DNA from 2 places in the Mesorhizobium sp. CA12 genome. Region 1 is predicted to be linked to the other one. Evidence: predicted binding sites of a transcription regulator. Region 1 holds the regulator's gene; the other holds the start of a gene.
The links. Region 1 encodes LexA, which represses DNA repair genes until DNA is damaged. Its sites were predicted from a motif close to TGTTCNNNNTGTGTTCNG; they were not measured.
Positions count from the first base shown of each region.

Region 2: the regulator LexA is predicted to act here: its motif matches at 1,984-2,001, upstream of parE (DNA topoisomerase IV subunit B).

Region 1 covers NZ_JAIUHT010000001.1:837,976-842,186, forward strand. The annotation lists gene LB520_RS04030 (ComEC/Rec2 family competence protein) at 1-2,319, shown strand, start outside; gene lexA (transcriptional repressor LexA) at 2,356-3,090, opposite strand; gene kynU (kynureninase) at 3,523-4,211, shown strand, end outside.
Region 2 covers NZ_JAIUHT010000001.1:477,079-481,289, forward strand. The annotation lists gene parE (DNA topoisomerase IV subunit B) at 1-1,918, opposite strand, end outside; gene cpaB (Flp pilus assembly protein CpaB) at 2,174-3,088, shown strand; gene LB520_RS02275 (type II and III secretion system protein family protein) at 3,118-4,211, shown strand, end outside.

The DNA of each region.
Region 1 (4,211 bases):
GGCGGCGGCACGTTACCGCCAGCCTCGCCGACAGCCAACGACGGCCGGATCCGCAGACGGCTTGGCCGCGTTTCGCTTCCTGCTCTGCGCCGAAGCGTTGGCACGGCGGCCGCGACCGAGCTCGACCGTGGCGTCGGCTTTCTGCTGGTGCCGGTGTTCCTGGCAGCCGGCGTGATCTGTTACTTCTCGCTGAGCGCCGAGCCGGACCTCTACAGGCCGCTCGCGGCGGTCGCCCTGATGGCGGTCTGCGCGGCGGTCTCGCGTTCCCGGCACAGAACGCACCTTGTCTTCATGGCGGCGTTTTTCTGCGTCTTGGGCTTTCTCGCGGCCAAGGTGGAGACCTGGCGGATGGCGACCCCGATGCTGGGTTCCGAAATCCAGACACGGCTGACGGGCCGCCTCGTCACCGCCGAGGCGATGGCCAACGGCCGTGTCCGGCTCACCATAGATCTGATATCCACGGAGCGTCCGAAGCTGCGCTACGCGCCGGACCGCATCAGGCTGTCGGCGCGCAGGATCCCGTCCGGCATGTCGGCCGGGTCGATGCTGACCGGCTATGCCAAGCTGCTGCCGCCGACAGGTCCGGTTCGGCCTGACAGCTACGACTTTTCCTTCGACAGCTATTTTGCCGGCATCGGCGCCAGTGGCTTTTTCCTGGGCGATCCGAAACTTGTCGCGCCGACCCCGAGTGCGCCAACGGAGGTGCCGTTTGGCGCACGCGTGGCATCGGCCGTAGAAAACGGACGCGAGGGAATTGCCGACCACATCAGGAGCAGCATCGGCGGTTCCGAGGGCGAGATCGCGGCGGCGCTGATCGTCGGCGTTCGTGCCGGCATTCCGGACGAAATCAACGAGTCGATGCGGCGGACCGGCATCTACCACATCATTTCGATCTCGGGACTGCATATGGCGCTGGTCGCCGGCACGATCATGGTCCTGCTACGCGGCGCCTTCGCGCTGTTTCCGGATTTCTCGTCGCGCCGGCCGGTGAAGAAATATGCCGCTGGCATCGCGCTGGCGTCGATCGCCGCCTATCTCGTGATCTCCGGCATCGTGGTGGCGGCCGAGCGAAGCTTCATCATGCTTGGCGTGATGCTGGTCGCCGTGCTTTTCGACCGCGCAGCGCTGACCATGCGCAACCTGGCGATCTCTGCCATCGCCGTCATCCTGGTCTCGCCGCATGAAGTGGTCGGCCCGAGCTTCCAGATGTCCTTCGCCGCCACCGCCGCCCTGGTCGGCGCCTATGCCGGCTTTGCCGACTATCGCGCCGGCAAAACGACCGCGCCGCCGGCAAAGCGTTCGTTTCTCGGGTTCTTATCGCGAAAACTGGCGATTGGAGCGGGTGGCGCCGCCGTGACGTCGCTCATCGCGGGCAGCGCAACATTGTTGTTTGCCATCTGGCACTTCCAGCGGGTGTCGCCGCTCAGCCTGCTGGCCAATCTGGCGGTCATGCCGATCGTCTCATTGGTCGTCATGCCGTTCGCCGTGCTGAGCGCGCTGGCCATGCCCTTCGGCTTCGACGGTCCCTTCCTCTTTGTCATGGGCAAAGGCCTGACGGCGATGATCGCCATTTCGGCATGGATTTCCGAGCGCTCACCGGTCGACGCCGTGGGGCTGATCTCGATTCAGTCGGTGCTGCTGGCGACGGTCGCGCTGGTCATCGCGACCATGGCTACCACTTGGCTGAGGCTTGCCGCCGTACCTTTCGCGCTCGCTGCGCTGCTGGCCATTCCGCACGTCCGCACACCGGACGTGCTTATCTCGGAGGATGCGCATCTGGTGGCGATGCCGATCGGCGGCGGCGAGCTTGCCGTCAATCGCGAACGCTCCAACGAGTTCACCACCGACAATTGGAAACGGGCGCTGAAAGCCGAGGAAATCGTGCCGCCGGAAAGGTTCGCCAAAGATACGCTGGACATTGCCGATCCCGTCGACCTGCCGCCCGGCTCGCCCTTCTATTGCAGCGGCGATCTCTGCATCGGTCGGCATCCTTCCGGCGCGATCGTCGCGCTCGCCGAGACCCGCGACACCGCCCGGCCGGCCTGCGGCTTCGCCGACCTCATCGTCATCAACGACGCCACGGCCTATAACCCGTGCCGCGATCCGCGTGTGCTCGTCGTCACCAAGCGGCAGCTGGCGCGCGACGGCAGCGCCGCCGTTTTCTTCGATCCGCAATCGGCAACCGCGCGGCCAACCGTCCGCTACGCGGTCGTAGAACCATACCGACCCTGGCACGAGCAGCGGAAATACACGCGCGAGGCGAGGGGACTGGCGCCCTATAAGCAGCCGGAAAAACCAGCCGCCGCACCGGCCCAATAGATTGTCGTCCGGGCGAAGAAGGCCGGGCAGTTCTGCTCAGTAGCGGCGGATAAGTCCGACGAGCTTGCCCTGAACCTTGACCCGATCCGGTCCGAAGATCCGGGTCTCATAGGCCGGGTTGGCGGCCTCGAGCGCGATCGAGGCACCCTTGCGGCGGAAACGCTTAAGCGTCGCCTCCTCATCGTCGACCAGCGCCACCACGATCTCGCCCGGGCTTGCCGTGTTGGCATTGCGGATGATGACGGTGTCGCCATCGAAGATGCCGGCCTCGATCATCGAGTCGCCCTTGACCTCCAACGCGTAATGCTCGCCGCCCATGATCATGTCCGGCGGCACCGAGATCGAATGCGTCTGGTGCTGGATGGCGTCAATCGGCACGCCGGCGGCGATGCGGCCCATCACCGGAATGGATACGGCCGCCGCGGCCTCGTCGTCATTGCTTGGTCTCGGAGTGCGCGATGGCGTCGTCGGCTTGACCTGGCGACTGAGATTGCCTTGGCCGCCCTGGATGACGCTTGGCGAAAACTTCTTCGCGGCATTCAGGCCAGGCGCGATCGAGTCGGGCAGGCGCAGCACTTCCAGCGCGCGCGCCCGGTTCGGGAGCCGGCGAATGAAGCCGCGTTCTTCCAGCGCAGTGATCAGCCGATGGATGCCGGACTTGGAGGCAAGGTCGAGCGCCTCCTTCATCTCATCGAATGATGGAGGAATCCCGCTCTCCTTCAGGCGTTCATGGATGAACATCAGGAGTTCATGTTGTTTGCGCGTCAGCATCGGCGGCCCCCACGGGTTCTGAAACCAGAATCAGAAAAACAAACCCAGAACAAACACTATCTGTTCCAGTTGTGTTCCGCAACCGTTTAAAGTTTAGTGAATTTGTTAAGGCTGCCGAAACAATGTCGCATCCGGTGACGGCCGGCTGCCCCTCCTGGGGCAGCGGCATTGATTCCGCTCGATTTTGGAGTTCCCCTTAAGCTGAAATACAACCCGACACGATCACGAAGCAGTGGTTGGGATCACGTCGGCTCGTACCGTAAGCGCGTGGCACCGTGAACGAAACGAACCCAAAATGCCAACGTTGGCGAAGTTCCGATCCGCAGTCTTCGCCGTCTATGGACCAGCTAACATAGGACCAAAGGTTCTTGCCCTGTCGCCGACGGTGGTGAGACAACCCCCTTGGCCAGATCGAAATGGAGCGGCAGCACAATGAGGGGAATTCCTGATCTCGCCGAAGTCGAGGCGATGGATGCCGCGGATCCGCTGCGCGCCATGCGCGATCGCTTCGTCTTGCCGGAAGACGTCATATACCTCGACGGCAATTCGCTGGGCGCCGCTTCGATCGACGCCTTCAGCGAGATCGAGACTGCCGCGAGGCAGGAATGGGCGCGGGATCTCATCCGCGCCTGGAACACCGCCGGCTGGTTCGATATGCCCATCGAGCTGGGTGACCAGCTAGGACGGCTGATCGGCGCGAAACCCGGCCAGACGGTCGTTTGCGACACGACTTCGATCAACATCTACAAGGTCCTGCATGCGGCACTTGCAATGCGGCCCGAGCGTTCGGTGATCGTTGCCGAGGACGACAGCTTTCCGACCGACCTCTACATGGCGGAAGGCGTCGCATCGACGCGGCCCGGCACGGTGCTGCGGCTCGAAGGCGCAGATGCCCCGACGATTGAGGAACTGGTTGACGATCGCGTCGCGGTCATCCTGGTCAACCACGTCAACTACAAATCCGGCCGGCTGCGCGACATGGCGGCGCTCACCCGCAAGGCTCATGAAGCCGGCGCGCTGATCGTGTGGGACCTCTGCCACACGGCGGGTGCGCTGCCGGTTGATCTCGACGGCTCGAATGCCGATTTCGCCGTCGGCTGCACCTACAAGTATCTCAATGG
Region 2 (4,211 bases), 360 kb from region 1:
AAAGCGTGCGCTTCCTCGGATCCATCGTGGTCTCCTTGAGCTGCGAGGCCATCATCTCGCCCAGGCCCTTGAAGCGGCCGATCTCGACCTTGCCGCGCCCGGTGAACTCGGTGCGCAGCAGTTCGTCCTTGTGCGCGTCGTCGCGGGCGTAGCCGACCTTGCCGCCTTGCCGGATCGAATAGAGCGGCGGCACGGCCATGTAGAGGTGGCCGCCGCGGATCAGGTTCGGCATCTCCTGATAGAAGAAGGTGATCAGCAACGAAGCGATGTGCGCGCCGTCGACGTCGGCGTCGGTCATGATGATCACGCGGTCGTAGCGCAGATCCTCGTCGCGATATTTGGAACGCGTGCCGCAGCCGAGCGCCTGGATGAGATCGGAAATCTGCTGGTTGGCGGCAAGCTTGTCGTTGCCGGCGGAGGCGACATTGAGAATCTTGCCGCGCAGCGGCAGCACTGCCTGGCTGGCGCGGTCGCGCGCCTGCTTGGCCGAGCCGCCGGCCGAGTCGCCCTCGACGATGAAGATCTCGGCGCCCGCGGCGGCGTTCTGCGTGCAGTCGGCAAGCTTGCCCGGAAGGCGCAGCTTGCGCACCGCGCTCTTGCGGGAGACTTCCTTTTCCTGGCGGCGCCGCACGCGTTCGTCGGCGCGCGCGATGACCCAGTCCAGAAGCTTGGAGGCTTCCTGCGGATTGTCTGCCAGCCAGTGGTCGAACGGGTCGCGAAGGGCGTTTTCGACGATGCGCATTGCCTCGATCGTCGCCAGCCTGTCTTTGGTCTGGCCGACGAATTCCGGCTCGCGGATGAACACCGACAGCATGCCGGCGGCCGAGATCATCACGTCATCGGTGGTGATGATCGAAGCGCGCTTGTTGCCGATGAGGTCGGCGTAAGCGCGCAACCCGCGCGTCAGCACGTTGCGGAAGCCGGCCTCATGCGTGCCGCCTTCCGGGGTCGGAATGGTGTTGCAATAGGAGTTGAGGAAACCGTCGCCGCCGAACCAGGTCACAGCCCATTCGAGCGAACCGTGGCCGCCCTGCTTGTCGCTCTTCCCGGCGAAAACCTCGCGCGTGACCTGGAATTCGTCGCCCAGCGTCGCCTTGAGATAGTCCTTGAGGCCGCCGGGGAAATGGAACTCGGCCTTTGCCGGCGTCTGATCCTTGTCCTTGATCAGCGACGGATCGCAGGTCCAGCGGATCTCGACGCCGCCGAACAGATAGGCCTTCGAGCGCGTCATGCGGTAAAGGCGCGCCGGTTCGAAGGCGGCGCCCTTGCCGAAAATCTGCTCGTCGGGATGGAAACGGGTCTTCGTGCCGCGGCGGTTGTGGACCTCGCCGAGATGCTCCAATCCACTGACCGGGACGCCGCGGGAGAATCTTTGGCGGTAAAGCTGACGACCCCGCGCGACCTCGACCTCGAGGTGGTCGGACAGCGCATTGACGACCGAGACGCCGACGCCGTGCAAGCCGCCGGAGGTCTCGTAAACCTTGGAGTCGAACTTGCCGCCCGAATGCAGCGTGGTCATGATGACTTCGAGCGCTGGCTTCTTGAATTTCGGATGCGGATCGACCGGGATGCCGCGGCCGTTGTCGGTGACGGTCAGGAAGCCGTCGGCAGAAAGCTCGACGTCGATGAAGGTGGCGTGGCCGGCCACCGCTTCGTCCATCGAATTGTCGATGACCTCGGCGAACAGGTGATGCATGGCCTTGTCGTCGGTGCCGCCGATATACATGCCCGGACGGCGCCGCACCGGCTCGAGCCCTTCCAGCACCTCGATATCGGCGGCGCTGTAGCCCTCGCTGCCGTCGCGGGTGGCGGTCGTACGCTTCGCTGCCTGCACCAGCGGATCGGCGGGCCGTGAGGGCGCGCGCACCGGCTGTGCCGGCTTTTCCATCTTGCCGAAGAGGTCGTTGCTGTCGTCCATGCTGGGCCTAGCGTCCGGTAATGCGAATCATTCCTCGATACTGCCACGCTTTTGGCGGGCGAACGAGTTCCTGTTCCGTTCAGGGATTCAAACTGTCTCTTATTTCAAAACCATTCGATAACCAAGCCGGCCGAAATAGGGCGATCGGCGGGTCGCGGGATTCCTGATTCTTTAACATTAACGCCTAGCGTGAGACCCAACTAACAAAAGACCACGGGCGTCAGGGGTTCCATTGTGAGGGGCAAGGCCATAACCATGATCGGCATCGCCGCCGTTTTCGGCGCGATCTCGATCTTTGCGGCGGATTTCTGGGTCAAGAGCCAGGCGAAGGCTCAGGCCGAGGTCAAGGTCGTCGTGGCGCCGCAGCAGCCCAAGGTCGAGTTCAAGACCATCGTGGTGGCGCACGCGCCGCTGCGCTACGGCATGGAGCTTGGACGGCCGCAACTCGCCGAGATTCCGTGGCCGCAGGATTCGCTGCCGCAGGGCGCTTTCCCGACGATCGACAAGCTGCTTGCGGACGGCAGCCGGGTCGTGCTGTCGCCGATCGAGGTCAACGAACCGGTGCTGCTCACCAAGCTGTCGGGACCGAACGGCCGCGCCACGCTTTCCAACATGCTGTCGGCGGGAATGCGGGCCGTCACCATCCGCACCGACGAGATCGCCGGCGTCGGCGGCTTCATCACGCCGGGAGACCGCGTCGACGTCGTGCTGACGCGCGATGCTGGGGACATCCAGGAAGTGTCCAAGAATGCTCAAGGGGCTGCCGGCTCGACCGTTACGTCCGAGATCGTTGTCTCCGATGCCAAGGTGCTCTCGGTCGGACAGGGCGCCGATGAACGCAAGACCGAGCCGCAAGTCGCCAATTCGGTGACCATCGAGGTGACCAACGACGGGGCGCAGAAGGTGGCGCTTGCCCGCACCGTCGGCACGCTGTCGTTGTCGCTGCGGTCGGCCGCCGACGCCAGCGCCAGCGAAAGCGGGCTGACGACCATCTCGTCCTTCGGCGGCTCGGTTGCCGCAAATGCGCAGGCGAGCGCCGCCTCGCTCGTCAATGCGGTGACGAAGGACCAGGACGAGCCGAAATTCAAGACGGTGATCGTGACGCGCGGCGACAAGGTCGAGGAATACAAGGTTCCTTCGCGGCAACCGCCGCAGGAACTGCAGCAATAGCCGGTGGGGACCGGCGGGGACGGGGCAAGATGTTCGGGTTTGATGCATTTCGGACGACCGGGGGATGGCTTCTTCTCGGCGTGATTGCGCTGGCGGCGACAGTGCTTGCCGTCGCCGCGCCGGCAAGGGCGGGCAATGACGTCGTCTATGTCTCGGCGAACAAGAACGCCTCGATCAAGGTCGCCAAGGGCAAGCCGAAGACGATCATGACGAGCGCCGCCTTCTACCAGATCGTCATCGGCGACCCGGAGATCGCCAACGTCAACCCGCTGACCGACAAATCCTTCTATGTGCTGGGCAACAACCTGGGTACCACCGGCATTGCCCTGTTCGACCAGAACAAGCAGCTTGTCGGCACCATCGACATCGAGGTGACGCTGGACACCGATCAGCTTGCCAGCACCATCCGCGCCAGCGTGCCCGACGCCAAGATCAAGGTTGGCTCGGCGAACGGGCGCGTCGTGCTGTCGGGCGAAGCCGATGATGCTGTCGCCGCCGACAAAGCCAGCAAGATCGCGTCACGCTTTTCCGGCAATGAGGAAGTCATCAACTCGGTCAACATCTCGTCCTCGCAGCAGGTTCAGCTCAATGTCCGCTTCGTCGAGATCAACCGCCAGGCCGGCCAGGACCTCGGCGCCAAATACGCAGCCAATTTCGCCTATGGCATCGGCAACCGCAAAGTCGTGCTGAACCCGGATGGAGGAGACCTGACGGCTGCCGGAACAGGCGAGATCATCGGCAGCCTGCTGTCGAACGGCGTTTCCATCGACATCGCCATCAAGGCGCTGGAGGAACGCGGTCTGGCGCGGCGGCTGGCGGAGCCGAACCTGATCGCGCGTTCGGGCCAGACGGCGAGCTTCCTTGCCGGCGGCGAGTTCCCAATCCCGGTTTCCGAAGACAATGGCAAGATCAGCGTCACCTACAAAAAGTACGGCGTCGGCCTCGATTTCACGCCGACGGTGCTGAAGGACGGGCTGGTCAGCCTCGACATCGCGCCGGAAGTGTCCTCGATCGACCCGTCCGCTTCCATCCAGGTCAGCAGCGGCATTTCCATTCCGGCCTTCATCGTGCGCCGCGCCAGGACATCGGTCGACCTCAAGAACGGCCAGAGCTTCATGATCGC